DNA from 3 places in the Mesorhizobium sp. WSM4847 genome. Region 2 is predicted to be linked to each of the others. Evidence: predicted binding sites of a transcription regulator. Region 2 holds the regulator's gene; each other region holds the start of a gene.

Region 1 (9,931 bases), on a different contig from region 2:
CGCGAGCCTCATGGGCGACGATTCCGATTATCTAGCAGTAGAATTCGCGAATCCGCCTTTCGTTCCGATGTCCGACCTTGCCCTCGCAAGGCTGGCCGGACGGCCGAGACGAATGAGCCGCATCCCTGCCAAAGAGAGATCGTCCGCTGATGCTGCTCAGTCAACCGCGGGTCCAACCAGACGGTAACGGAAGTGATTGCGGATGTGTTCGTTGAAGAAGCGGCCCTTGGCAAAGGCGGCTTTGAACGCGGCGAAGATCTCCGGCGGCACGTCCTCAAACTCGTACCGTTTGCCGCTGGCGACGAACCACACCGAGAGGATTCTGCTGTCGGGATCGTATGCCATTTTTCGTATCGAGGTCGATGGCATGATATGGCTCGATCAAAAGCCTTCAACGATCGGAGAGCCTGTCACGTTCCTTCGTGGTGTTGGCTCCCGAGCAGCGCATGAGGATTTGCTCCGGGCGCATCGCGGCGTCGCAAACGCGGCAGGCACGGTCTTCCGGTAGCTAGCCTTCCGGGTCTCTCTTTTCCCGAAATCAGCGTCTAGGGTCGGATCGTTCCGACGCTCCTTCGCGTTGGGTGAGAACCCATAAGGAGGAACGTCCATGTCAGACGACAAACACGAACGCATTCGGCGCCGCGCATATGAGATCTGGGAACGAGAAGGCCAGACGCACGGTCTGCACGAGCGTCATTGGAATCAGGCGACCTTGGAAATCGAGAACGAAGACCGTTCGCTTGGTGCTCGTCCACAGGCAATATCCGGCGCCGACGTACCTGCTCCCGCGCAGGCCCAAAGCCGAGGGAAACAGGGCAAGCGCGCCGCTGGTCAATCGGATGTTGAGGCAGCGGAAGCGCTGGCGATGAGAACAGGCATCACCGGCGATCAAGCTCAAGACCTCATAGATCGCCTCGGTGACGATCCGCTGGCACTCGATGAGGCGGCGCGGAGCCTCAGGGCATCCGAAAGGTAACCGCCGGCTTTCTCAGGCAGCCCATCGCTGTACTCGGACAGATCACCACAGATTTTCAACCTCGGCCCCCCCCGCCAGCGGACCGCCGCATCGCCAAACGAATGAAAGCCGCGCCTCCGGCGGAGAGAGCGGGCCGATCGGGTCGCGGTCCTGTTTCATGACGTTGGACTGAGATCGCGGTTTCGCCTTCGACGCTCGACGACGCGCGCGTTTCGACGAGCAACTCTAAGTTCGGTAAGCGTCGGCTGCCACCAGCCCCGGGAACGCTCCATTTCGCCGGCCTCACGACGAGCGGGCCATGTCCTGATGAGTTCCGTCAGCGTCGCCGAGCGCCACGTTCCCCAAGCGTAGTCGATGTCCGTCCGCCTCGCGTGTGGATAGAAGGCGGCCAATACTGACGGCTCGACGAGCTCACCTGACACATCGGTAAAGACGACAACACCGTACTGCTCTGTGGCGACGGGGCGGCCCATCGGAGGCGAGTCTTCAGATGGCAGCGGATAGCGATGGCGTCGGCGTTCCGCATATCGCAACCGCCTGGTTCTTTGAGCTTCCGAGTCGCTCTCCGCCTCGCGTCGTCGCTTCCTTTCCTCGGGTTCGCTACGCCGGGCAGCCTCTTCGATTGTCGGCCACCGGCGCCGCAGTTCCTCATAGGACCGAAACGGCACGCGCCACGCCCGGAGTTCATCGTCCCAACTTGCCCAGGGAATTTTGCGTAGTTCCCGAAGGACGGTCATCGAATACGGTGTCCGAATGCGCAGATCCTCGGCAATCTCAAGATAGGGACTGGAGATCGGATCGAAAGCGAAGGCGTCCCGCCCCTTGCTGTCGCCGTGGATCGCCAGCAACTCGGCCTCACGCGCCAGCCAGCGATCGACCCGGCGGGCTGCCGTCTTGCCTGGTACAAACCAGCTCCTGCGCTCGTCGCTCCACCTCGCTCGCGGAAAGGCCTTCCGAAATCGTTCGACAGTCATTCGGTCGTAAGGAAAGTTCGCCAAGGCACCGGGGGTGTCTTGTTTCTGCAGCACAGGCTGATGCTTGGGTTCCTCCACGGTCGTGCCGTCAATGGTTTGGGACTCGCACAGAAACGTCTCGCCGGGCCTTATGGTTCACACGCGAACCAGAACGCGACTGCCCTTCGCGACTGAAGGTCGCTCGCAGGGGAACGCGAATATCGCGAATGTGGCAGTTCAGATCGTCGCGACCCAGTGGTAGCAAGTTCGGAGTCGTGAGCGTTCGGACTTTGGTCGCAGACGGAGCGGCTTTGACAAATTTGCTGGATGACGAGGCACTCGACGCCTTAAAATTGCTATTGGGCGGATTCCCGGTCGCGAGCAAGGCTCCTAAAGTCAGTTGAGTCCCTTTGAGGGCTATGCTGCGGTTCGCATTGTCCGCGAGAATGGCGCACTTAGGCGCATGGGTGACACGCAAAAGGGGCTCGCCGTTCCATTTGCGAAGCGACGGGCCCCATGAGTGCCGGGGATTGGGGCACCCGGCATTGCTGACCGTGCAATTGCGGTGCCAGACGGATTGATCCATAGCGGGGCACCTTTGGCCTCTCTACCAGCGCGTTAGGACATGCGAGGGGTAAGCTGCCTATCCTGGGAGCTAACCATGCGGGTACCTGCGTTAGGCCGCCCAGCTCCTGCTGACGCCGGCGCTCGTTGGCTTGGCAGCCCAAGAGAAAGTCGTCATGCTCTGATGACGTATCTTGGCGCCATGCTCTAATGAACGTATCTTGGCGCTTGGCCTGAAAGCCGACCCCGACAAAATCATCGCAGCGGCAAAGCGAGGGCACCAGACGCTGGATTCATCCACTACTTGCCAAGATGTCGTCGCGCTGCGCCAGCGCGGAATCGCGCCAACCACACCTACGGCCCCGATTAGGCCGATCCGGCCAATCCAAGCGTCCCTCGCCGACATCGAGGCGCCCGACCCCACGACATCGACCGCAGCCGCCTATCAGGCCTGCGTTCAACATGTGACAGGCTGGTCATCCGGCCCGTCCTTCCGGCCACTGAAACCCAGTGTTAACGTCGTTCGCGGGTGAGAGGATGCAGCCGCAGCTGAAAGTGTAGGGTACAGCTCGCTGCCAGGCACGGAGGCGAAAATGAAATTGCTTGGGATTGCGATTTTGTGCACGGGCATGATCAGCGCAGCAATGCCGGCCGTTCGCGCTGAGGATCAGCTTGTACCACCTAACCATGTTGAAGCGCCAGAGCCGGCAGTTCATTGCGAGGGCCAAAACTGCCTTCCACCAGCCGATAACCCTGTCGAGGAATGCAAGGGGGAGGATTGCGCGCCGGCTCCGCCGGTGGACCCAGGTCCACAGATTGAACACGTCGACTGAACAGCATCAGCCGAACACCCCGACTACGAAGGTGATCGCGGATCCGCGGAGAAGGTTGGATTTCAGGTCCTCTCCCTCCGCCATCTGCCGTTGATTTATCTAAGTAATTCATCGATTTGCCAGAGTTACTTCTTCCAGTAGAGAAGGGCCCGCCACATGAGGCCGGCGAAGCGAAGTGAGCTATGACCTACCGCCCAGGAACACGGGAGCCTTCGATCTGCATTTGACAGACTTGGAGTTCGAAGGACTACTGGCTTTCCTTAGATCTCAACAGAGAATAGGCCGAGCCTGGATTTTCGGCTCCCGGCGGTCTGGTCGGCGCCGGTCAAAGGATGTCGTTAAGCCCGCTGATATCGACGTTGCCGTCGAACTCGTGGACGTTCCTGAAGCAGACACGCTACTGGCGATGTTTGATGTCCGGTTCGCTGCCAGCGATTTTTTCGTGCATGGGCACCCGCAATATGGCCTCTCGACTACGGAAGGTCAGGCTGGCTTTGTTCAAATCGAGTTTCCTGGCAAAAAAGGCCCGACCGTCGCGGCGTTCATCACCGCCGACGGCGCCACCCGGATCTTTGAGCGGGCCGGCTTGCTGCCGGGGTAGCTTACGCGATCAGGCTTGACGCTCTGCCCTGCCGCGCGATGCTGAGTACGGCTTGGGGAGATCATTTGCTTACCCGCGGTGGGAGGGGAACATGACTCCTGAGTTCTTTGGGAGTTGGCTGCTCCAAGTAGCCGTGATGCTTTGCGTCGTTGCGGGATTGGCAATGACCATCGTTGCGGTTCGCACTGGATGGAACTCCATTGGTTTCGTGATGATCGGCTTTGCCAGGCGAGGCCGACACGAGTACATGCGGTCTGTGTCATCGATGGTCGAGAAGATCCTGACCACGTATCTGCGCGAAAAGGGCTACCTGCCGAAAGGCGCAGCAGAATAGCTATGCTCGTCACCGTCAGCCGGGAGGAGTGTAGAGCGGCTCTCTGCATCGATGAACCAAGCACTGGCCATCGAGCGTCGGCACAAACCCTACCGCTGGGATTTCCGACCAGTCGCACGCATTGCTGTACCGGCGGACGTAGAGGGCATAGGTGTTCGGGCCGGTGGTCAGCACCGCCGAGCCATGGCTCTGGATTAGCGCCTGCGTCTGTTGGCAGGTCATGGCGCGGGTGTCCGGCCTGGCCTGGGCGAGGGTTGTGAAGGCAAGCGTGACCGCTGCCGAGGTCAACGCAATCCGGCGAATGGACATGACGAGACTCCCATGATGAGCCATTTGGTTGACAAACTCGCATGTCGCAGGGCAGCTGTGCAATGGCGGCCTCCAAATCGGAATTTCCGGACTGGAGCAAACCGCCCGCCCCGTGCGAATTGACGGCGTGCCGCTGGAGCCCGCAACCGAGGTTTCGATTGCATTAGCTTTAACTCACGTATTCATCAGCCAAGTGGAGCACGCCCCCGAAGGCTCGCCAGGCCCAGCGACCTCCTCCGCAACCAAAGCCGCTGGGCCGCCCCGCTCCGTCAGTCCGGCTAGAGCTTCCCTTTGAACCGATCTCCATTCATGGGGCTCGGCAGCTACATCACAGGCGAACGAATCCTATAAGCGGCAGATGATCGGAGGCGACCCGCGAAAGCGGCGTGTCATGGGCTTCGACGGATGAGATCATTCCGTGTCGGTTTGCCATGATCCGGTCGAGCGACAGCAGCGGCAGACTCGATGGAAAGGTGGGGACCGCCGGTGGCGCGGGACCGAAAGTCGTGTGCAGCGTATTCAGCGCGGAACGGTTTCCGAGTCGCCATTCGTTCAAATCGCCGAGCAGCAGTGTTGGTTTTTCGTCCGGTCTGTTCATGATTTCGAGCACGACACGGGCCTGTTCGGAGCGCGATCGGCGCAGCAAGCCGAGATGGGCTGCGATAATGCGCAGAGTTCGTTTCTCGTCCAGATCGATTTCGGCAACCAGGGCTCCGCGCGGCTCCAGCCCCGGGAGCTTTATCTGATGGACATTGCGAACGATGCCCCGTTTGAAAAGCAGAACGTTGCCGTGCCAGCCGTGTCCTTTGCCGTTTCCGGACACCGGCACCGGCACCAGGCCTGTTTCCAATTCGAGACGCAGCAGATCCAGAAGGCCGGCACGATCTCCAAAGCGATTGTCCGCTTCCTGCAACGCAATGACATCCGGGCCGATTTCCCGGATGACGCGACCGATTCGTTCGGGATCGAACTTTCTGTCGACGCCCACGCATTTGTGAACGTTGTAAGATGCGACCAGAGTCCCCGCGGGGCGTGCCCCTTCGGACGGCGCAGCCTTCGCCTTCTGCTTTTTTCTGTCGCGAATGGATTTGAGCACACTTGCAGGAAAGCTATGTCCAGTTCTTTGCATGAGTCTGCTGCTCGTCCTCACCACCTTCAAGACTTAGCTTTGTCTCACTCAAACAGGATCTGCAATCGCTGCTTCCTGCCCTGACGAGATGCGGCGCTCGAAAGGAGCGATGGCTGCGTCGCCCGAATTGCCCCGGGCAGAACGAGAAAGCCTCTAAAGGTAGGGCGATCCCAGCCACAACACTCGGTCGAACAGGCGGACGATGAATGGCCGGGCTCTCAAGGTTTCGATCGTTACAGACGTGGCGGAGGCGATTGCCGATCCGATCCGCGCTTCAATCTCCGCGGCAAAGCCTGCATCAAGAACCTCTACATCAATCTCAAAATTCAGCCGCAGGGACCGGGCGTCAAGATTGGAGGATCCTATAAAAGCCCAAACTCCATCGACCGACAGCAGCTTCGAATGATCGAACGAGCCCTGCGTGCGCCATACGCGGCAATAGTGCTTCAGGACCTGATCGAATTGCGCCGTCATCGCCCGGTCGATAAGGAAAAGATTGTTCATCGCCGGTACCACGATGTCGATCTCGACGCCTCGCCTGGCTGCGGTCGTCAGCGCGCTGATCAGTTCCCGATCCGGCAGGAAATAGGGCGACATGATGCGGATCGATTTGCGGGCGACGGAAAATGCCCCGATCAGCAAGTTGTGGTTCGTTTCGATGCTGGCATCCGGCCCGGATGCAACCGCCCGCGCCAGCATTGGTTGACCGGGAGCCGCGGGAAGCGTGGCCACTTGCCAGGTGTCGCCTTTCAGGAGCTCGCCGCTCACGAAGCGCCAATCTTCGGCGGCAACCGAAAAAAGGTCGGCCACGACCGGCCCGGTGACCTGAAAATGCGTGTCCCTCGCGCTGGAGGAGCCGGCGAACTCGGCTGAGAATCCCTTTCGGATGTTCATCCCTCCGGTGAACGCAATCGTGCCGTCGACGACCAGGATTTTCCGGTGCGTTCTGAGGTTGGCGTAGGGAAGACGCAGGCCCATGACAATGTTGCCGTTGAAGAGGTCTGCTGTGATTCCTGCCTCTCGCAGGCGCCCAAGAATGCTGGGGACGGAGTAACGCGCCCCGACGGCATCGATCAGCACGCGAACGCTGACACCCCGCTGGACGGCTCCGGCGAGAGATTCCACGAAAAGCCGCCCGACATCGTCATTGTCGAAGATGTAGGTCTCGAGCAGGATAGCGCGTTGAGCGCCATCAATCGCTCGGCACATTGCGGCATAGGCCTCGTCACCTGTCTCCAATATCGCAATCGCGTTTCCCGAGGTCAGGGCACGCCGGGCCACCCTGTCGCCCAATGTCTTCAGGCCGGTGAAGCGTTGGCCGTACCGCTCGGCAATCAATTCCTCGGCGGCAAAGTTGCGCTCATGTTTTGCGGAAGCCGCCTCGCTGGAAGGGGGCCGCATGGCGCTGATCGTTGCACGACGAATGCGGTTTATGCCGGCAACGGCGTAGATGATCGCGCCGAGGAATGGCGACAGGAACATCACGCCGACCCAACCTGTGGCGGCGCGGACGTCTTCCTTCGTCATTATGGCGTGGACGATGCCGATGGCCGCCATCACCACCGAAATGATCGCGAGGACCTGGGGCCAATGAGTCATCAAGGTCTGCAACATCGCCAGGACTATCCAGCGAGCGGTTGCAGAACGCAATGCAACTCATCCCCGGGGTCAGACCACGGTAACAAACTGGACAGAGCCGCTGTCGGGTTCGATGGAACGGCCCCGTCGCCGGAGGCCAACAGCCACGAGCGGGCACTACAGGCCTAACTTCTCCCGGAGTGCATCGATGCGTTTAGAGGCTTCCGCCTTGCTGAGGCCGTCAGCATAGGCGTCAGGGTCGTCGGCCTGTTCGGCCAAAGTTTTCAAATAGGAGGCTTGTGCGGGGGTCATGGGATCATCTCCGCTGATCCAATCTTCCGGGTCCTTTTCGACATTTGCCGGTGCCTCGATTTTTGGGTTGTGCCGGTCACCCATGATCAATCTCCCTTGATGATCACCACAATGAGAATGATCATGATTTGTTCCGCCAGATTGGTATGCGCGTCGCGTCCGCCCGCGTAGGCCTCAAATCGGTGAGGACGCCCGTGAGCAGCGATCAGGGCATTGGAGCCGTGCCTGGCTCATAAACGACCCCCAACTCGGGAGTCGGCTTTTTCAAATTTTTTGGCCTTCAGCCATGTGCTCGACAGTCCGCTCCTGTAGCGGCTGTCGGCGCGCTTCGAGATAATTCCATTGAGCCCGATCTTCTCGACGGTGCGGAAGAGCGCCAGCGCGCTGCCCTCGAAATGCTCACTGTATTGGATCTTGCCGAGGCCAGGCTCAATCAGTTGCCACAGCGCCTGCTTGCGCTGCAGCAGCGGCAAGGAGCCTAGATCGTGGCCGTCGAGATGGAGGATATCGAACGCGACGAACACCAGCCGGCTCGGCTCGTTCCAGATCGCCGCTTCCAGCGCAGGGCAATCGAAAGCGCTCTGCTCGCCGGGAACAATGACTTCGCCGTCGAGAATGGCAGTCCGGCATGGCAGATCGACGGCTAGTGCGATGGGCCAGTATTTCGTGGTCCAGTCGCGGCCGTTCTTGTTGTAAAGACGCACACCGCCATTATCGATGATGATCTGGGTTCGATAGCCGTCGAGATTGGCCTCGTGGACCCAGCCCTCACCTTCAGGCGGCCGCTCGACCCGAGTCGGGATCTGCGGCGGAAGAAACTCCAGCCGGCCGCCAACGACCTTGGCACGCTTACTCAATGACGCCACCTTTGACCGCGCAGCGGCGGCTATCGGCACAGGCAGCACGACATCTCCCCAACATGATGCCTGCCACCTGTGCCGAGCCCCCGCCAAGCCGCCGAGCCCCCGCCAAGCATTGCAAGCATCTACGCACGAAGCCGATCTGTCGTTAGCTTTGCATCCTAATACTTATCCCGGCGTACATATCTTGCCCGGCGCGGCGCTCTTGCACCGTTCCCGACCGGCTAATTGCTGTCCGGGATCGCCGCCAGCCTACGCAGCCCTTTGCTGGTGAGATAATCCGGGCTAGAGCGGTTCGTCATTTCAAGGAACCGCAGAACCGCTCTATCTCTTTGTTTCTTGACTTGGCAAACATACGACTCGCGGTCTCAACAAGTGTCTTATGCTGCGTAGTTGCAATGTATGCTCCGCTGTGATGCGCGGCGACATCGATGAACAGTTGGTCGATAAATCGGGAATTGGCTATAATTGATGGCGCGGTGGACGCGACACGAAAATATTCTGGTCCATGAGCTTCCCGATCCTGTACTCAGCTTCCGAGCGCTTTGAGCCAATGTTCAAAGGAAGAGGCCTCCTCGTGTCCGGCATGCGAAACAGAGTGGGCGGGGCGCGGTAACACCACGGAGCTTCGGACTTCGCGGGGGCTGTAGCCGAATTCCTTGCTAAAAGCTCGGCTGAAATTAGCCGCTGAACTAAACCCGACGGCTTCGGCAATATTAACAATGCGCCGGCTGTCCGCCGGATTGCTAAGCGCAACATGGGCTGCCAGAAGTCGGCGACTTTGTATGTAGTGGAGAACACCACCGCTCGGTTCGAACAACTGATAAAGACGAGAGCGCGAGACGCCGAGCGCCCGGCACATTGAATCCGGCGTCAGATGAGCCGCATCCAGATTGTTGTGGACGTATCGACGGGCTCGCTCCATCAGCGCGACACTCACCAATTGTTCGGTGGCCGCGGCATGTTCCGCCGGGGGCGAGAGGCAGGCAATGATCATGCTGCGTGTTGCGTGCACGATGCGGGGCAGATCGTCAACCGTGAGACTGCGCAGTCTTGCTTCGATGTTCTTGAGGTAGTCGAGCAAAAGGTTGGCAAAGTTGCCGGACAGAATTGAATTATTCTTTGCGTCCAGGGTTGCCGCCGCATCGGCGAACAAATCACGCGGCAAATAGAGAAAGAGACTTTGGGATTCCGTTGCCCTCCCCCGAAACGGGTAGCCAAGCGATCTAATCTCCAATTTGCCCGGCTGGTTTTCCGCTACGCGGCGATCGACCTCCGTCCACGACCGGCCAGTATGCGGCAAAGCGATATACCAGTGATCGATCGAGCTGGACCGAAGCTTCGCAGCAGAACGCATATAACTATGTGCCGGTGCGCGCTGTTGAACGATCAGCATGCCGCCGAGGTTCCAAGCCGTGTGGTCGGCGGGAAAGCCATCGTCGAGCGATTTGTCATCCGGCAACTTGATCTCGACAAGCGGAG
Region 2 (9,931 bases):
CTCGGCACGCTGTCCAAGGACAAGATCGCCGACAAGGCGGTGGCGGATGCGGCGTTTGCGCTCAACGTCAACGAAGTCAGCCCGGTCGTTCAGGGCGCCTTCGGTCCGGTGCTGCTGCGCGTCACCGAGATCAAGCCCGAAGTGGTGAAGCCGCTGGCCGAAGTGGCCGCCGACATCCGCAAGGACCTGGCGCTGGGCGAGGCAAGCCGCATTCTGCTCGACGTGCATGACAGTTACGAAGACAGCCGCGCTTCGGGCAGCACGCTCGAGCAAGCGGCCGAAAAACTGAAGCTGAAGGTCGTCACCGTCGACGCGATCGATCGCACCGGCCTGAGGCCGGACGGCGCCATCGTCAAGGATCTGCCGGAATCGCCAGAGCTGATCAAGGCGGTGTTCGATGCCGAACCCGGTACCGAGAATCCCGACCTCACCACTGCCAAAAACGGCTTCGTGTTCTACGAGGTGGATTCGGTCACGCCGGCCCGCGACCGCACGCTGGATGAAGTCCGCCAGAAGGTGGTGGCCGACTGGACCGCGGCGGAAACGACCAAGCGGCTCTCCGCAAAAGCGCAGGAGCTCGAAAAGCGTCTCGAGGCCGGCACTACGCTCGACGTGATCGCGAGCGAGCTCAAGCTTGAGAAGCAGACCAAGCGCGGCGTCAAGCGCGGGGCGGACGACGCCGATTTCGGCAAGGAAGGGGCGGCTGCGATGTTCGGCGAAGGCGAAGGCGGGACCGGATTGATCCCCTCGCCCACCGGCGACGGACAGATCCTGTTCAGGATTGCCGAAGTGTTCGAGCCTGCCGGAGCCGACGCCAGCTCGGTGCCGGACGACGAGCAGAAATCGTTCACCGCCGGCATGTCCGACGACCTTCTCGACCAGTTGGTGGCGCAGCTGCAGACGCAATATGACGTTCGCATCGACCAAACCGCCGTTGCCCAAGCCCTGACCAGATGAGCGCGCTCAAGACCCATATCGCCAAGGTCGCCGCTGGCAGCTCCCTTTCCTTCGAGGAAGCGCGCGATGCCTTCGACATCATCATGTCGGGCGACGCTACGCCCGGCCAGATCGGCGGCTTCCTGATGGCGCTGCGCGTGCGCGGCGAGACTGTGAGCGAGATTTCCGGCGCCGTCGCCACCATGCGCGCCAAGATGCTGCGCGTCGACGCGCCGGCTGGCGCCATCGACATCGTCGGCACCGGCGGCGACAATTCGCACAGCGTCAACATCTCGACCGCATCCGCGTTCGTCATCGCCGCCTGCGGCGTGCCGGTGGCCAAGCACGGCAATCGCGGACTGTCCTCGCAGACCGGCGCCGCCGACGTGCTGACCGCGCTTGGCGTCAAGCTCGACATCCCGCCGGAAACGATCGGCCGCTGCATCCACGACGCAGGCGTCGGCTTCATGTTCGCACCGGCGCATCATCCGGCGATGAAGCATGTCGGCCCGATCCGCGCCGAGCTCGGCACCCGCACAATCTTCAACCTGCTTGGCCCGCTCTCCAATCCGGCTGGTGTCGTCAGGCAGATGGTTGGCGTCTTCTTGCCGGAATGGATCATGCCGGTGGCCGAGACGTTGAAGGCACTGGGCGCCGACCACGCCTGGGTCGCCCATGGCGACGGCTATGACGAGATCACCACCACCGGCGAAACCCAAGTCGCCGAACTGGTCGGCGGCGAGATCCGCAGCTTTACGCTGACCCCGGAAGCGGTCGGGCTGAAGCGGCATACCAAGGATGAGTTGCGCGGCGGCGATGCCGCCTACAACGCCCAGGCGCTGCGCGACATGCTGGGCGGCGCTGCCGGCGCCTTTCGCGATACGGTGCTGATGAACGCCGGCGCCGGATTGGTGGTGGCGGGAAAGGCGACGACGCTTGCCGATGGCATGGCGACGGCGGCGCAAGCCATCGACAGCGGCCGGGCGCTAAAGGTGCTTGACCGGCTGGTCGAGATTTCAAACGGATAGCGCCGTGTCTGATATCCTGCGCAAGATCGAAGCCTACAAGCGCGACGAGATCGCGGCGGCGAAGGCGCGGGTGCCGCTTGCCGAAATCAAGGCACGGGCGAGGGCTACCGATGCACCGCGCGGCTTTCTCTCGGCCCTTGAAGCCAAACGCAAATCCGGCAGTTTCGCGCTGATCGCCGAGATCAAGAAGGCGAGCCCGTCCAAGGGCCTGATCCGCGCCGATTTCGATCCGCCGGCGCTGGCCAGGGCCTATGCCAAAGGTGGGGCTGCCTGCCTCTCGGTGCTGACCGATGCGCCGTCTTTCCAAGGGGCGCCTGAATTCCTCACCAATGCGCGCAGCGCCGTGACATTGCCGGCTTTGCGCAAGGATTTTCTGTTCGAGCCCTATCAGGTGTTCGAGGCCCGTGCGTGGGGCGCGGACGCCATCCTGATCATCATGGCGAGCGTCGATGACGCCGTGGCCAGGGAACTCGAGACGACGGCGTTCGAGCTCGGCATGGATGCGCTGGTCGAGGTGCATGACGAGGCCGAGACGGAACGCGCGCTGAAACTGTCGTCGCGGCTGATCGGCATCAACAACCGCAATCTGCGGACGTTCGAAACCAGCATCGAGACATCGGAACGGCTCGCGGCGATGGTGCCGGCCGACCGGCTGCTGGTCAGCGAGAGCGGTATTTTCTCGCACCAGGACTGCCGCAGGCTGGAACGGAGCGACATCGGCACTTTCCTCGTCGGCGAGAGCCTGATGCGGCAACAGGACGTGGCCACTGCGACGCACCTGCTTTTGATGGGCAAGGCGCCCGCCAATGCATCTTCCCGAAAGTCGGAATCGATTTTCGGAGAGCATGATGCATAGATACAAAGCGTTAGAGCGTAGTTTGTGCGTCCAAACGGACGCACGTCGCTCCAGGGTGACCTGACGATGTCGGCCGCCCTCACCCATCTTGGCGCGGAAGGCGAAGCCAATATGGTCGATGTCGGCGACAAGGCGGAGACGACCCGCACGGCAATCGCCGAAGGTCTTGTCTCGATGCGGCCCGAAACGCTGAAAATGATTCTCGACGGCGATGCCAAGAAAGGCGACGTGCTGGGTACGGCGCGCATCGCCGGCATCATGGCGGCCAAGAGGACGCATGAGCTGATCCCGCTCTGCCATCCGCTGCTGTTGACCAAGATATCGGTAGACATCGAACCTGACGCGACGCTGCCCGGCCTGAAGGTCACGGCGCTGGCCCGCGTCACCGGCAAGACCGGCGTCGAGATGGAAGCGCTGACCGCCGTCTCGGTCGCCTGCCTGACCATCTATGATATGGCCAAGGCGGTCGATCGCGGCATGGCCATCTCCGGCATCAGGCTGGTGGAAAAGACCGGCGGCAAATCCGGCGACTACAAGGCGGATGCCGAGGGGGCAGGCCAATAATGGCGCTGCTTGCGGTCGCCGAGGCGCTCGAGCACCTGCTTGCGGATGCTGCGCCCTTGCAGGCTGAAAGCGTCGCCCTGATGGATGCCGCCGACCGCGTGCTGGCGGAGCCGCTCATGGCGCTCCGCACCCAGCCGCCATTCAACGCGTCGGCCATGGACGGCTATGCCGTGCGGGCCGACGATGTCGCGTCCGTGCCCGCGAGACTTTCGGTGATCGGCATGGCGCCGGCCGGACGAGGCTTTGCCGGAACAGTCGGCGCGGCGCAGGCCGTGCGCATCTTCACCGGCGCGCCGCTTCCCGGAGGCGCCGACACCATCGTCATCCAGGAGAATGTCCGCGACCTCGGCGGCGGCATGGTCGAAGTGACCGCGCCGACGGTTGAAGGCCGCAACATCCGCCGCCTCGGGCTCGATTTCTCGCAGGGCGACATGCTGCTGGAGAAAGGCCGCCTGTTTGATCCGGCGGCATTGTCGCTGGCGGCGTCGGCCAACCACCAGCAGGTCCGCGTGGTGAAACGGCCGCTGGTCGCCATCATCGCCACCGGCGACGAATTGCTGCCGCCGGGCAGCGACCTTGGCCCCGACCAGATAATCTCCTCCAATGCCTATGGCGTCGCCGCCGCGGCCCGCTCGGTCGGCGCCAGCGCACTCGATCTCGGCATCGCCGCCGACCGCAAGGACGCGATCGCCGCGCTGGTGACAAAAGCCGTCGACGCAGGCGCGGACGTCATCGTCACGCTGGGCGGCGCCTCGGTCGGGGACCATGACCTCGTCCATGACGTGCTGACCGGCGAAGGCATGGCGCTCGATTTCTGGAAAATCGCCATGCGGCCCGGCAAGCCACTGATGTTCGGGCGGCTGGGCGCCATCCGCTGCATCGGCCTGCCTGGCAATCCGGTGGCCAGCCTGGTCTGCACGCAGCTCTTTCTGAAGCCGCTGCTGGCGCGGCTCGGCGGCCGCGCCTTCCGCCAGGACATGCGTCTGGCGCGGCTCGGCGCCGCCATGCCGGCTAACGATCTCAGGCAGGACTATGTACGCGCGGTGGTGAAGGAAGAAGCTGGCACGCTTGAGGCAACGCCGTTCAGTATCCAGGATTCCTCGATGCTCAGAATGCTGGCCGACGCCAACGGACTGGTCGTACGCGAGCCATTCGCTCCCGCAGCCGCAGCCGGCGCCGCCTGCAGCGTGCTGATGCTACGCTGAACAAAACGTCAACACATTCATTAAACTTTAAATGGTTGCGGAACACAACTGGAACAGATAGTGTTTGTTCTGGGTTTGTTTTTCTGATTCTGTTGGGGGTCGCGATGCTGACACGCAAACAACATGAACTGCTGATGTTCATCCACGAACGGCTGAAGGAAAGCGGCATTCCGCCCTCGTTCGACGAGATGAAGGAAGCGCTCGACCTCGCCTCCAAATCAGGGATCCACCGGCTGATCACGGCGCTGGAGGAACGCGGTTTCATTCGCCGCCTGCCCAACCGCGCCCGCGCGCTGGAGGTGCTGCGCCTGCCCGATTCGATCGCGCCGGGCCTCAATGCGGCGCGCAAATTCTCGCCGAGCGTCATTCAAGGCTCCCTTGGGCAGGGCGGCCTCGGACGCCAGATCAAGCCGGCGCCTTCGCGCATGCGTGCTGCCGGCAATGACGACGACGTCGTTGCCACCGTCTCCATACCGGTGATGGGCCGCATCGCTGCCGGTGTGCCGATCGACGCCATCCAGCACCAGACGCATTCGATCTCGGTGCCACCGGACATGATCACCGGCGGCACGCACTACGCGCTGGAGGTCAAGGGTGATTCGATGATCGAGGCCGGCATCTTCGACGGCGACACGGTCATCATCCGCAACGCCGAAACCGCCCAGCCTGGCGAGATCATTGTCGCTCTGGTCGACGAGGAGGAAGCGACGCTGAAACGATTCCGCCGCAAAGGTGCCTCGATCGCACTGGAAGCCGCCAATCCGGCCTACGAGACGCGCATCTTCGGGCCGGACCGGGTCAAGGTGCAGGGCAAGCTCGTCGGACTGATCCGGCGTTACTGAACGGCAGGCTTCTTGGGTTTCTCGGCCCTGCGGTATGGCGGCAGGCCCCTCGCCTCGCGCGAAAATCGCCGCTGCTCATGCCAAGGCCTGTATGGCTGTCTGACGGCAAAACGGATTTCTGCGCGCGTCTTCGCCGATAGCGGATCGAAGAAGACGGCGGCACTGCCCATGCGAGCGAGCTGCCGTTTGGTGACGACGAGAACCAGCGGGTTGCGGCAGGGTTTGTAATAGGCTGTGGCATCGTCGATGACGATCAAATCCGCAAAGGCACAGGCCGGCCGCGCGGTTTTGCGGTTGTCGGCGAGCGCGATGAGCGCGCCGGACGGATGCCGGGCCAGGCACAGGCCGGCAGTGCAGGTGAAAGGCGCTCCCGGCGGCAGGTCGGCCGGATCGGCGATGTCGAACCGCACATCTCCTTTTTCGAATGTCTCCGGCTCGACGATCGTTGTTGAAACCAGCGCATGTTTCCAGTTGTCGGTGGTGAATTCGTTCGAACGCATCCGGTTGACGGCAAGTTCGCCGCCGCCGATCGGCAGCGCCACCAGATGCGCATCCTCCGAGATCAGCACGTCGGGGGTGCGCGTCTCGGAAATCGTCAGCAGGCCGGCGAGCGCAAAGGGAAGTGCCGCAAGCCGCAGCCATGTCGTCGCCATCGTGGCGATGACTAAGGCGACCGTCACCAGCAGAACCGATTGCAACGAAATCAGGCCGACTGCATCGACCGGCGAACGCTCCGAGATCCATCCCGAAATTGCAATCATCGCCGTCAGGCCCTTGCCCATCATGTAGAGGAAAGGGCCGTCGAGGCCGAAAGGCATTGCCAAGGCGCTGAGGACGGCCAGGAACATGACGATCGTGACGATCGGCATGACGGCCAGATTGGCGAACAGGCTGAGCGGCGAGACGCGCTGGAAGTGCCAGATGGCGAAGAGCGCGGTGGCGCTGCCGGCAATGATGGAGGTCATTGCGATGGTGCCTGCCCCGGCGACGAGCTTGCGCGTGACGAAAGCGACCGGTGACCGTCGCTGTCGCGGCGCCTTGGCCTTGTCGGCACGATAGTCGGACCAACCGGCATAGGCGCCCACGAGAGCCGCAGTCGCGGCGAACGACATCTGGAAGCTTGCGCCGACCACCTCGTGCGGCGACACGACGATGACGGCGATGGCCGAAATCGCCAGGTTGCGCATGGTGAGTGCCGCCCGGTCGAACAGCACGGCGACAAGCATTACCGCCAGCATGATGAAGCTGCGTTCAGCCGCGACCACGATACCGGAAAAGATCAGATAAGCAGCGATGGAGACGAGTGCAGCAGCAGCCGCATATTTTTTGACCGGCCGGCGCGACGAAAAGTCGGGAAACAGCGCAAAGGCGCCGCGCAGCAATCCCATGACGGTGCCGGCGACAAGCGCCATGTGCAGGCCGGAAATGGAGATGATGTGGTAGATGCCGGTGCGCCGCATCGATTCGTTTATCTCTTCGGGGATGCCGGCACGCACGCCGACGATCAGCGCAGCGGCAATCTCCCCCTCGGCACCACCGATGCTGTCCCTGATATGGTCGGCGATGGTTTCGCGCGCCTTCTCGATCGACGAAGAAAGGCGTGCGGTTAACGGTGCATCTTCGGAGACGACGATCTTTGGACTGCCGAGGAAAAAGCCACTGGCACCGATGCCGGCGAAATAGCTGTCAAAGGAAAAGTCAAAGCTGTCCGGTCTGACCGGGCCAGTCGGAGGCAGAAGCCTCACATAGCCGGTTGCCACCGAGCCTGCGGTCATCTCAGCGGGAATCTTGCGTGCCGACACCCTGACACGTTCGGGTGCATAACGCAGTGTCGGCCGGGCGGTCGACATCACGTCGATGGTCAGCCTGATCCGGCCGTTCGCCATCTGGTCGAGCCTGACGACACGGCCGGTCAGCCGGGTCTGGATTTCCGAACCGAGCATCTTCGTTCCGGCGCGCCAGGTTTCAACCTTGGCGGCGAGCACACCAAGCGCGCACAGCAACGCTGCCATGAAGCACAGGTGCGTTTTGCGGCGTGAGCGCGTGACGGCCGCACACAATGCCGTAAGGACCACGACGGCGATGGGCTGGGCAAAGTCCGGTTCGACGGCAAGCGAAAAATAGACGATCACCCCGCATGCCAGGAAAACCGGCACCAGCAGGAAGGCGACGCCCCGGTCGAGTTCCAGGCCGGCTGCCGCGGCCACGCTGTTGCGGACACCGGATGGTGAAAGATGGCTGAGCTGTCGGCGAAAACGAATGACAGGGCCGGGTGCTGAAGCCGGTATCGGCGCCGGGCGATCCGGCGAAAGAGGCTGGATGCTCAGCGGCGACGCAGGCAGCGAAACGGGTAGCGACTCAGTGTGAGGAACGTCGGCAAACAGCGATCGTTCGCTGACGCTTGCGGTCGCGCCCTCGCTCTCGTCCACGCCGCGGCCTGGTCCAGCCATAGGGTTCGCCCCTTGCGCCCTTGACCTCCTATGCTACATGAACGCGCGACGCGCGAAAGTCCGCGCAGCCACATCCGTTTCCTGCGCTTGCCCCGAGAGTTCCATGTCCGACAAGGTCGTCACCCGTTTTGCCCCTTCGCCCACCGGATTCCTGCATATTGGCGGGGCGCGCACGGCGCTGTTCAACTGGCTGTATGCGAAACACACCGGCGGCAGGATGCTGCTGCGCATCGAGGACACCGATCGCGAGCGTTCGACCGATGCGGCAACCGCTGCCATCCTCGATGGGCTCTCCTGGCTCGGCCTCACCTGGGACGGCGAGCCGGTATCGCAGTTCGAGCGAGCGCCGCGCCACCGCGCGGTCGCCGAGGAGCTGGTGCGCCTCGGCAAAGCCTATTACTGCTATGCCGCGCCGGCTGAGCTGGAGGCGATGCGCGAGAGTGCGCGGGCCAAGGGCTTGCCTCCCCGCTATGACGGCCGCTGGCGCGACCGCGACCCGTCAGAGGCGCCGGTTGGCGCCAGGGGCGCGATCCGCATCAAGGCGCCGGCCGAAGGCGAGACGGTGGTGCATGACCGCGTGCAGGGCGAAGTCCGCTTCCCCAACAAGGACCTCGACGATTTCATCATCCTGCGCTCGGACGGCAACCCGACCTATATGCATGCCGTCGTCGTCGACGACCACGACATGGGCATCACCCACATCATCCGCGGCGACGACCATCTGACCAATGCCGCCCGCCAAATGGTGATCTATCGAGCCTTGGGCTGGGAGGTGCCGTCAATCGCGCATATCCCGCTGATCCATGGCGCCGACGGCGCCAAGCTGTCGAAGCGGCACGGCGCCCTCGGCGTTGAAGCCTATCGCGCCATGGGCTATCTGCCCGAGGCACTGCTCAACTACCTGGCGCGGCTCGGCTGGAGCCACGGCGACGACGAGGTCATATCGATCACCGACATGATTGCGTGGTTCGACATCGGCGATGTCAACAAGGGGGCCGCCCGCTTCGACTTCGCCAAGCTCGAGGCGCTGAACGGCGTGCATATGCGGCGCATGAACGAGCCCGAATTGCTCGATATCTTCATCAACACCTTGCCCTATCTCGAAGGCGGCCCGGCGATCGCAGCGCGCCTCGACGACACACGCAAGGCGCAGTTGCTGGCCGCCCTGCCCGGCTTGAAGGAGCGCGCCAAGACGCTGGTCGAGCTGGTCGACGGTGCCGCCTTCCTGTTTGCCGAGCGGCCGCTGCCGATCGACGAGAAGGCGGCGGCGCTGCTCGGCGGCGAGGCGCGCGAGATCCTGCGGGGCGCCCATGCGGCGCTGAAGGCGATTTCAGGGGATTGGACGGCCGCAGCGGCGGAAGCGGCGATCCGCGAATATGCGCTGGCCGGCGGTCATAAGCTTGGCGCAGTGGCCCAACCTTTGCGCGCCGCGCTCACCGGCAAAAGCACCTCGCCCGGCGTGTTCGACGTGCTTGCCGTGCTTGGCCGCGAGGAAAGCCTGGCGCGCGTCGCGGATCAAATCGATTAGCAAAACTGGCCCAAGAAGATTGGCATTGAAAGGTGGGTTTCGCAGTGCAACATTAGATCTTGGCCCAATTTGGCACGCAATCCAATTGCGGGCGCAACGCGCGAACTCCGATACTTTCGACGTGTTGCTTGCAGAAATTTTGCCTTTGCCGACATGAGAAAACAAAAAGGAGTTTGCAATGTCCGAAGCTGCGACAAAAAAGGAATTTGGCGGCAAAACCCACGCGTCGACCGCGAAACTTGAATTCGGCGGCAAAACTCACGAACTCAAGGTGCGAAGCGGCTCGGTCGGACCTGATGTCATCGATATCGGCGCGCTTTACAGCACCACCGGGGCCTTCACCTATGATCCCGGCTTCACCTCGACGGCAAGTTGCGAGTCGGAAATCACCTTCATCGATGGCGATGCCGGCATCCTTTTGCATCGCGGTTATCCGATCGACCAGTTGGCCGAGCACGGCGACTTCCTCGAAGTCTGTTATCTCTTGCTCTACGGCGAACTGCCGACCAAGGCGCAGAAGGA
Region 3 (9,931 bases), on a different contig from region 2:
TCGCCGAGTTGACAGACATGGTCGGAAAAAACCGAAACGATGGCTTCGCTCATGGCGCTGCTCCAAACGCTGCATCCCAGGCCGCGACTGCGGCCTGCGCCCGCGTTGCCACCTCGTCGACGCTCATACCAGGCTTGAACAGGCTGGAGCCGAGGCCGAAGACGCTGACACCGGCCGCCTTGTAGCCGGCCAAGTCCTTCTCCGACACGCCGCCGACCGCGCCGACCAGCGTCTCAGCCGGCAAAACGGCGCGCATCGCCGCGATCCCGGCCGCGCCGAGCACGCTGGCCGGGAAGAATTTCAGCGCCGAGGCGCCGAGCCGGATGGCTTGGAAGGCTTCGGTCGGCGTGAATACGCCCGGCATCGTCACCATCCCGTAATTCATGGCGCGACCCATGACCTCCGTATCGATGTTGGGGCTGACCAGCAGCCGCCCGCCGGCCTTGTTCAGTCCGTCGACATCGGCTGCGGTCAACACAGTCCCCGCGCCGACCAATGCCGTCGCCGGCAGCGCCTCAACAATTCTCGCGATGGAGACAAACGGATCCGGCGAATTGAGCGGCACTTCGATCGCTTCGATGCCGGCCTCGAAGATCGCCCGGCCGACGGCCACCGCCTCGTCCGGCTTGAGGCCGCGCAGGATGGCGACAAGCCCGCGCTCGAGCTTCGGAAACGATGCGGTCTCGGTCATGCGGCAACTCCGCTTCCAGTAATCATGCCATTTTTGCGCGCCGCCTCGATGAGGCCGGCACGCACCGCCTCGTCGGCATCGACGGCTCTCACCGCAAGCCCGGCAAGACCGAGCGCCTCAGTGTAGAGGGTGCCGAGCGCGCCGGATGCGACCAGCACGATCGACGCCGCGCCTTTTCGATAGCGGCGGCTGGCCGAGGCGATCTCGCCGCCGATCAGCAGGCCGGACAGGCAAGCAGCGGCATCGTCGGGTTTCAGGTCCTGCAATAGGCCCGCAGCGCGGATCGAGAACAGCCTCGATGTGACATCGCCGCCCTCGGCCAGCGCGATCTCGCACCAGCGCTGGAAAAACGGATTGCCTGGTGCAACCGGCTTGGGCTGCTCGCCCAGCGAATGGCGCAGGATCGAATGCGCCGCCAGCACCGAAAACAGCTCGCCGGTCGGCCAGGTGCCAAAACCGGCAACGGCGCCGTCCTCGACCAGCACCCATTTGGAGTGGGTGCCGGGCATGCAGACGAGATGGCGGCTTGTTGCCGGCAAACCGGCGCCGGCAAGCTGCGTTTCCTCGCCGCGCATGACGTCGGGCGCGTCGGCCTGGCGCTGGGCAAGGCCCGGCACGATGCGGATGTCGCGGCGCTGGCCGGGAACGCGCGCAGCACCGGCAAGGATGGCGCCGATCGGCGCCGGCACGCTGACATAGGGCGCCTCCAGCCAGCCTTGGCGAGAGCCGGCCATGCCGCAGATGATCACGGGCATCGCTTCCGGCGCGCCCATCGCCGCCAGATGTCCTTCGAGGATGGTCGAAAACCCGGCCGCCTGCGCGGTGATCAGCCCGTCGTCGCCGCGACGCTCGGCAAGGACGTTTCCGGCCTCATCGACCAGCCAGACCCTGAGACGGGTGGTGCCCCAATCGACGGCGGCCACAGAAGGCACGTTGCTCGCTGAGTTCACAGGAAGCCCCCGTCGACGATCAGCATCTGCGCGGTCAGCATGCGCGAAGCGTCCGACGCCAGGAACAGCACCGTGCCGACGACGTCTTCCGGCTGCATCACCTGCTTGATGCATTGCTTGGCCACGTGGGCGGCGAGCGCCTGTTCGGTGACCCAGAGCTGCTTCTGCCGCTCGGTGATCACCCAGCCGGGTGCGATCGCATTGACGCGAATGCCGTCGGCGCCGAGCTTGCCGGCAAGCCCCTTGGTCAGGCCGACGATCCCGGCCTTGGCGGCGGTATAGGCCGGCATGTCGGGGTGATTGATTAGGAATGACGTCGACGTGAAGTTGATGATCGAGCCGCCGCCGGCGCGCTTCATGCCCGGCGCCACCGCCTGTGCGGAGAAGAAATGCGGACGCAGGTTGACCGCCTGGTTGTTGTCCCAGAACTCCACGGTGACGTCTTCCACCGCGTGGCGATCGTCAAGTGCTGCATTGTTGACCAGCACGGTGACGTCGCCATGCGCCTCTGCCGCCCTGGCGGCCGAAGCCCGCAGCGCCTCGACGTCGCGTATGTCGGTCTTGAGATAGAGGGGGCGGCGGCCGAGATCCTTTTCGATGCGGTCGGTCAGCGCCAGGCTCGGGGCGTCGGCGATGTCGATGAAGGCGACCTTTGCCCCCTGGCGGGCAAAACCCTCGGTCAGCGCCGCGCCAATTCCGGAGCCGCCGCCGGTGATCAGCACCGAAGCGTCCTCAAGGTCGGCAAAGCGCGCCGATGGCATCATTTTTTTCTCCCTGCGCATGACCCCGAAAATCAGTTGCGATTTACGGAAAGGATCATGCGCAAAATCAAAGTGCTACAGCGTCGTTTGCGCGTCCAAAAGGACGCGCGGCGCTGTAGGCTCGGTCGGCGCGCATCCTAGCCAGCCCGGTCGGGGGAGCAAGGGAGAAAAAACAAATTCGCGGGCTTATGTCTGACAAGTCGCTCGTCAGATCGCCTTGACGCGCAAGGTGCCACGGAGGGAATTTCTAGCCGAGCGTGGCATCGAAACCCGACCGCCCCGCCGAAACGGGAATCGTTGCCGCCGGCGCAGCCGAACTGACAAGGCGCTCCGCCTGCGCCTCATCGAGGCCCAGCAGGCAATGCTCAAAATGTCGCGATTGGCAGATGACCGGGGAGGTTGTAAGGGCAAGCAGCCCATCCGATCCGCCGGAGATCCGCCATGCCCCTGAAAATCGCTGTCCAGATGGACCACATTTCCACCGTCTCGATTGCCGGCGACACGTCGTTTGCGCTGTCGCTGGAAGCGCAGCGGCGCGGCCACCAGCTGTTCCATTATACGCCCGACCGGCTGTCGCTGCGCGACGGCAAGGTGTTTGCCGGCGTCGAGGAAATGCAGGTCCGCGACGAGAAGGGCAATCACTATTCGCTCGGCGAGAAAGTGCGGACCGACCTGTCGGAGATGGACGTCGTCCTGCTCAGGCAGGACCCGCCGTTCGACATGAACTACATCACCACGACGCATATGCTCGAGTGCATCCATCCCAGGACGCTGGTGGTCAACGACCCGGCCTGGGTGCGCAACAGCCCGGAAAAGATCTTCGTCGCCGAGTTTCCCGACCTGATGCCGGAAACGCTGATCACCAAGGACAGCCAGGAGGTTGCCGCCTTCCGCAGGGAGTTCGGCGACATCATCGTCAAGCCGCTCTACGGCAATGGCGGCGCCGGCATCTTCCACCTTCACGAGGCCGATCGCAACCTCGCCTCGCTGCTCGAAATGTTCGGCCAGATGTTCCGCGAGCCCTACATCGTTCAGCGTTATCTGAAGGAGGTGCGAGCCGGCGACAAGCGCATCATCCTGATCGACGGCGAGCCGGTCGGCGCCATCAACCGGGTGCCGGCCGAGACTGATTCCCGCTCCAACATGCATGTCGGCGGCCGCGCCGAAAAAACGGAACTAACGGAGCGCGAACGCGAGATCTGCGCCCGCATCGGCCCGTCGCTGAAAGAGCGCGGTTTTATCCTCGTCGGCATCGACGTGATCGGTGACTACATGACCGAGATCAACGTGACGTCGCCGACCGGCGTGCGCGAGGTGCAGCGTTTTGGTGGCGCCGATATCGCCAGCCTGTTCTGGGATGCGGTTGAGGACAAGCGCAAGTAGCGTCCATGCTTGGCGGAACAGCGGCTTTCCGATCCGTAGCCGATGCGGCGCCATCAAGGCACAACGTTCGATTGTTCCCGTAATGTTCTTGCCTTTGCGCAAAATCTGTGGTTGTCTCAGATGACGCCGTTCGCGGCATGATCGCATGGGCTTCGGGCGAGCCCATGTCCGGGGGCAGAAAAATGGTTGCGCGGGTCCGCACGGTCGCTTTCCAGGGCATCGAGGCCGTGCCGGTCGACGTGCAGGTGATGATCGCGCCGGGCAAGGTCAACATGCACATCGTCGGCCTCGGCGACAAGGCGGTGGCCGAAAGCCGGGAGCGGGTGCAGGCGGCGCTGCACGCATCGGGCCTGTCGATGCCGTCGAAGAAGGTCACCGTCAATCTGGCGCCTGCCGACCTGCCCAAGGAAGGCAGCCATTACGATTTGCCGATCGCGCTTGGCCTGATGGCGGCGCTTGGCGCCATTCCAGGCGACATGCTGGCCGGCTACGTCGTGCTTGGCGAACTGTCGCTCGACGGCACCATCGCCGCGGTGGCCGGCGCGCTGCCGGCGGCGATCGGCGCCAATGCCGAAGGCAAGGGCCTGATCTGCCCTTTCGCCTGCGGCCCGGAAGCGGCGTGGGCCGGCAAGGATTTCGACATTCTGGCGCCGCGCAGCCTGATCGCCATCGCCAATCATTTTCGCGGCACGCAGGTGCTGTCGCGGCCGGAGGCCGGTATTCATGCCTCGGCGCGCGACCTGCCGGATCTTGCCGACATCAAGGGCCAGGAGACCGCCAAGCGGGCACTCGAAGTGGCGGCGGCCGGCGGCCACAATCTGCTGATGATCGGTCCGCCAGGATCGGGAAAATCGATGCTGGCGCAGCGGCTGCCGTCGATCCTGCCGCCGCTGGCGCCGCGGGAATTGCTCGAAGTCTCGATGATCGCCTCGGTGGCCGGCGAGCTTGGCGAAGGCAAGCTGACCGACCGGCGGCCGTTCCGCGCGCCACACCATTCGGCCTCGATGGCGGCGCTGGTCGGCGGCGGCCTGCGCGTGCGGCCAGGCGAGGCCTCGCTGGCCCATCACGGCGTGCTGTTCCTCGACGAGTTTCCCGAATTCTCGCCGCAGGCGCTCGACGCGCTGCGCCAGCCGCTGGAGACCGGCGACTGCATGATCGCCCGCGCCAATCATCGCGTCACCTATCCGGCGCGCATCCAGCTGGTCGCGGCGATGAACCCGTGCCGCTGCGGCATGGCCGGCGAGCCGGGCTATCGCTGCCTGCGCGGCGACCGCTGCCGCACCGACTACCAGGCGCGCATTTCCGGCCCACTGCTCGACCGCATCGATCTCCGGATCGAGGTGCCGGCGGTCTCGGCCAGCGATCTGATCCGGCCGGACCGGGCGGAGAAAAGTGCCGATGTGGCGCTGCGCGTGGCCCGCGCGCGGACAACCCAGCGCGAACGTTTCGAGCGGCTCGGCGCGACCTCCGTCACCACCAACGCGCACTGCTCACCCTCGGTCATCGAGGAGATCGCGATGCCGGATGCATCAGGCCTGTCACTGCTCAGGGATGCCAGCGAAAAGCTCGGCTTTTCGGCGCGGGCCTATCACCGGGTGCTGAAAGTGGCGCGGACGCTGGCCGATCTCGAGGCCAGCGAGACTGTCGGCCGCATCCATGTGGCCGAGGCGATTTCGTACCGCATGAGTTCGGAGCGAATGGCGCAGGCGGCGTGACGTTCCCCTCCCCCTTGAGGGCCCTTGAGGGGAGGGTGGCCGCGAAGCGGCCGGGAGGGGTCGCCGAGGAGACGCTCGGCCTGCCACATTCAAAACCGACCGGGGTGCGGGGGCGTTGCGATGACCCTTATCTCAAGGCACATCGTCAGAATTGCTACGCAGCCTGATCGCTATCGCCAGTCATTTCGGCGGCAGCTACTTAACCGGGATCATGAGATGTGCGTAGGGAGTGCCCGCCCACATCACATATGGCCTGGACGTGTCAGGCTTGGGGTCCGCCGGATAGCCCTGCATCATGTCCATTGCATTGACGACCATCACGTGCGGGCCGGTCTCTATCCAATTGTTGCCTTCCTCGGGCTTCGTCGCAAAAGGATCGGTGTTGCTGCCGTCGCTGCCGCCGGCCAGCATATACATGAAGCCGACCTTGCCCTTGGGCGGTTCCTTCTTTTGCATCCACGCCATTGCCCATTCCATCGAGTTGGCATCGCCACACATTGGATCCGGGCCAGGCGTGGCCGGGTGGTCCGGCATGCACCAGAAGCCGTTTGTACCCTCGCGCAGCGTGCGCATTGCGCCCTTGTCATCCATGGCGTGGATCGCAGCGCCGCTTGCCACAGCGGGGGGTGCGGCGGACTCAGCGCTCTTGATCATCGCAGCGTCATCGGCGGCTGCGCCTTGCATCGCAAACAAACTGCCCGCCGCCAAAAGGGCAGCGACCGTCAGAAGCCGTTTCATGGCCGTTCTCCGGTTTTGAGTTGATCTTGTACATGATGTCGGACGCACGGCCTCCCAGAGCCGTTTGTCGGTGATAAAGTCGTAGCAGATCGCATGCACCGGGACAATGACGCTTTAGCGATGCCTAATATCCGTCGAGTTATACTAAAACACTGTGCGCGCTATCGAGGGTCTTTCCTTCGCCTTCAGCTCCAGCCGCCGCGCGTGCAGCACCGGCTCGGTGTAGCCGTTGGGCTGGACCCGGCCCTTGAATACGAGGTCGCAGGCGGCGAGGAAGGCGATCGACTTGTCGAAGTCAGGGGCCATCGGCCGGTAGAGCGGATCGCCTGCATTCTGGCGGTCGACGACGCCGGCCATGCGCTTCATCGTCTCCATCACCTGGTCTGAGGTGCACACGCCGTGATGCAGCCAGTTGGCGATGTGCTGCGAGGAGATACGCAGCGTGGCGCGGTCCTCCATCAGGCCTATGTCATTGATGTCAGGCACCTTCGAGCAGCCGACGCCCTGGTCGATCCAACGCACGACATAGCCCAGAATGCCTTGCGCGTTGTTGTCGAGCTCGTTCTGGACCTCCTCCAGCGACCAGTTCGGCCGCACCGCTACCGGCACCGACAAGATGTCGTCGAGCTTTGCCTTGGGGCGGCTCTTCAGCGCCGCCTGCACAGCGTGGACGTCGACCTTGTGGTAGTGGGTGGCGTGCAGCGTCGCCGCTGTCGGCGACGGCACCCAGGCGGTGTTGGCGCCGGCCCTGGGATGGGCGATCTTTTCCGCCAGCATCGCCGCCATCAGATCGGGCATCGCCCACATGCCCTTGCCGATCTGGGCGCGGCCGGCCAGCCCGCATTCCAGCCCGGTGTCGACGTTCCAGGCTTCGTAGGCGGCAATCCAGACGGCCTGCTTCATTTCGCCCTTGCGGATCATCGGGCCGGCTTCCATCGAGGTGTGGATCTCGTCGCCGGTGCGGTCGAGGAAACCGGTGTTGATGAAGACGACGCGATCTTTGGCGGCGCGGATCGCCTCCTTGAGGTTGACGGTGGTGCGCCGCTCCTCGTCCATAATGCCCATCTTGATGGTGTTTTTCACCATGCCGAGCAGCGCCTCGACACGGTCGAATATCTCGACGGCGAAGGCGACTTCCTCCGGCCCGTGCATCTTGGGCTTTACGACATACATCGAGCCCGCGCGGGAATTGGCGCGTCGTCCGTTCGGGCCGACATCGTGCAGCGCGATCAGCGCCGTCATCGCCGCATCCATGATGCCTTCCGGCACTTCGTTGCCGTCGCGATCCATTATCGCCGGATTGGTCATGAGGTGGCCGACGTTGCGGATCAGCATCAGCGAGCGGCCGGGCAGGGACAGGGCGCCACCATCAGGCGCGGTGTACGACCGGTCGGGATTGAGTTTACGCGTAAACGTGCTGCCGGCCTTGGTGATCTCCTCGGCAAGGTCGCCCTTCATCAGGCCGAGCCAGTTGCGGTAGACCAAAACCTTGTCCTGCGCATCGACCGCCGCTACCGAATCCTCGCAGTCCTGGATGGTCGTCAGCGCCGATTCCAGCACGACATCGGCAATGCCGGCCGGATCGGTCTTGCCGATCTGGTTGCTGCGGTCGATCACAATCTCGATATGCAGGCCATTGCCGGTGAGCAGGACGGCTTCGGGATTATCGGCGTCGCCGCGATAGCCGGCAAACTGTTTGGGATCGGCGAGCGTGGTGGCGCCGGCGCCCTCGCTCAGCCGCAGCATGCCGTTGGCCACGGCAAGCCCGTTCACCCCTGCCCATTTGCCGGTCGTCAGCGGGACCGATTCGTCGAGAAAACCCTTCGCCCAGGCAATGACCTTGGCGCCGCGCACGGGATTGAACCTGGCGCCCCTCTCGGCGCCGTCGGTCTCGGGAATGGCGTCGGTGCCGTAGAGCGCATCATAGAGCGAGCCCCAGCGCGCATTGGCGGCATTCAGCGCGTAACGCGCGTTCATCACCGGCACTACCAATTGCGGCCCTGCAACCACCGAGATCTCGGGGTCGACATTGTCCGTCGCGACGGAGAAGGCCGGCCCTTCCGGCGCGAGATAGCCGATTTCCCTCAGGAAATCCTTGTAGGCTTCCATGTCGGCGGGCGCGCCATTGTCGCGATACCAGTGGTCGATCTGGCCCTGCAGCGCGTCGCGTTTTGCGAGCAGAGCCCGGTTCCTCGGCGCCAAATCATGCACAATGGCCGAGAAGCCGGTCCAGAAGGCGTCGGCTGCAATGCCGGTGGCCCGCAGCGCCTCGTTCACGACGAAATCATAAAGCTCGCGGGCAATCCGCAATCCGGCGATTTCGACGCGATCGGTCATCGGGGCTTCTCCAGACGAAGGGCTTTGGCCGGGCCTTTGACATGTCAGGGTGGCAGGGTCAATTCAGCTTAGGGTGAAGGTAGGGCATTTTCGCCGCCGGCCAAAGCCGCCAATCTCCCCCTTGTGGGGGAGATTGCGCTCTCCCTCAAACCGCGATCCTTGGCCTGCCCGACGCCACGGCCACCACATGCGCCTCGATAAACATGCGCTGGCCCTCGACGGTCGAGACGCGGAATTCGCTGGCGATCTCGATTTCGGCGCTGTCGGTGCCGGCGTCCCTGGCCCGCCCGGCGGCAATGGCGCGGACATCGGTTTCCGCTGCCGCGATCGCCGCCGCCTCGTCATTGAAGTCGCGCACGCTTTCGCCTGAGGCGACGCGAAACAGCCCTTCCTGGGGCTGGCTGACGCGCGCCTCCGCCGAAACCCTGACCTGGCCGACGACGGCGCCGAGCGCATTGGCGACATCGGTATCTTCGGGCACCACGCAGTCATGGCCGACCAGCGGTGGCAGCCCGGCATAATGCAGCGGCGCCGAGGCGCCGAGGCCGATGACCGGGCGGTCGAGCGCGACGCTCAGCCGTGCGATGCCGGGATGGGAATCGACGGCGCGCTGCACCAGCGCGTGCGCCACGGTCGCCGCGCCATCCAGCCCGTCCTCGGCAAAGGCGGTTTCGAGGATGACTTCCGCCGACAGCCGGGTCAGCGTGGTCAGCACCCGTTCCGAGATCGCCTCCGGCGTGGCGGCGATCGCCTGTCCGCGGCCGTCGCGCTTGCGGGCGAACAGCTCGGCGCCGAGCCGAGCCGTGGCGGCATCCCAGTTGGCCTGCTTGCCCAGCACATGGGCGGCGTCCGACGGCGTGAAGCCGGCGACATGCACCAGCCCGCGCGACACCAACCGGTTCAAGGTGGCGTTCTGGGCGTTTGATGTCAAAAGCCTGTCGACGGCGAGAGGCGTCGAGCCGATCAGCTCATAAAGCTTGGCCTCGGCGCCGGTCAGGCCGGCAGCCAGCCGCTCCGGCACGCCGGTCCTGACCGCCAGCCGGCCATCCATGCGGCTGGGGTTGGCCGCGCGCATCTGGCGTTCCAGTTCGACGGTCACCGCTTCGCCATGCATCATGCCGGCCAGCGCCAGCGGCACCAGGCGGCGCGGCCCGAGCAGGATTCTTGGGTTGAGCGCGCCGTCCTCCAGCGTCACTTCGGAATCGCCGCCGAGCCCAAAGGTGCGCATGGCGACCGCCTCGACCATGGTGCGGAAGCCGCCGACGGTGGCGCCTTCCGGGTCAAGCCTGGGACGGCCCTGGTCGAGCACGGCAACGTCGGTGGTGGTGCCGCCAATGTCGGAGACGACTGCATTGT

The links. The regulator LexA, encoded in region 2, represses DNA repair genes until DNA is damaged. The targets are predictions, from matches to a motif close to TGTTCNNNNTGTGTTCNG.
Region 1: a site for LexA is predicted at 7,708-7,725, ahead of AC0L28_RS14785 (DUF3072 domain-containing protein). Genes of this name have one in related genera too.
Region 3: a site for LexA is predicted at 3,858-3,875, ahead of AC0L28_RS30695 (YifB family Mg chelatase-like AAA ATPase). Genes of this name have one in related genera too.

What each region holds. Positions count from the first base shown of each region.
Region 1 is NZ_JBVVPY010000009.1:35-9,965, forward strand. It holds gene AC0L28_RS14745 (KTSC domain-containing protein) at 157-369, opposite strand; gene AC0L28_RS14750 (DUF2934 domain-containing protein) at 608-976, shown strand; gene AC0L28_RS14755 (hypothetical protein) at 1,132-2,043, opposite strand; gene AC0L28_RS14760 (hypothetical protein) at 3,502-3,927, shown strand; gene AC0L28_RS14765 (hypothetical protein) at 4,019-4,261, shown strand; gene AC0L28_RS14770 (hypothetical protein) at 4,277-4,570, opposite strand; gene AC0L28_RS14775 (endonuclease/exonuclease/phosphatase family protein) at 4,899-5,699, opposite strand; gene AC0L28_RS14780 (phospholipase D-like domain-containing protein) at 5,853-7,313, opposite strand; gene AC0L28_RS14785 (DUF3072 domain-containing protein) at 7,455-7,673, opposite strand; gene AC0L28_RS14790 (ATP-dependent DNA ligase) at 7,820-8,446, opposite strand; gene AC0L28_RS14795 (helix-turn-helix domain-containing protein) at 8,979-9,931, opposite strand, start outside.
Region 2 is NZ_JBVVPY010000005.1:6,656-16,586, forward strand. It holds gene AC0L28_RS08245 (SurA N-terminal domain-containing protein) at 1-957, shown strand, start outside; gene trpD (anthranilate phosphoribosyltransferase) at 954-1,964, shown strand; gene trpC (indole-3-glycerol phosphate synthase TrpC) at 1,969-2,820, shown strand; gene moaC (cyclic pyranopterin monophosphate synthase MoaC) at 2,887-3,384, shown strand; gene AC0L28_RS08265 (molybdopterin molybdotransferase MoeA) at 3,384-4,589, shown strand; gene lexA (transcriptional repressor LexA) at 4,694-5,431, shown strand; gene AC0L28_RS08275 (ComEC/Rec2 family competence protein) at 5,425-7,881, opposite strand; gene gltX (glutamate--tRNA ligase) at 7,985-9,409, shown strand; gene gltA (citrate synthase) at 9,588-9,931, shown strand, end outside.
Region 3 is NZ_JBVVPY010000031.1:33,750-43,680, forward strand. It holds gene AC0L28_RS30670 (SMP-30/gluconolactonase/LRE family protein) at 1-53, opposite strand, end outside; gene AC0L28_RS30675 (2-dehydro-3-deoxy-6-phosphogalactonate aldolase) at 50-691, opposite strand; gene AC0L28_RS30680 (2-dehydro-3-deoxygalactonokinase) at 688-1,641, opposite strand; gene AC0L28_RS30685 (SDR family NAD(P)-dependent oxidoreductase) at 1,638-2,405, opposite strand; gene gshB (glutathione synthase) at 2,844-3,785, shown strand; gene AC0L28_RS30695 (YifB family Mg chelatase-like AAA ATPase) at 3,968-5,500, shown strand; gene AC0L28_RS30700 (hypothetical protein) at 5,696-6,238, opposite strand; gene AC0L28_RS30705 (malate synthase G) at 6,383-8,575, opposite strand; gene AC0L28_RS30710 (hydantoinase/oxoprolinase N-terminal domain-containing protein) at 8,721-9,931, opposite strand, start outside.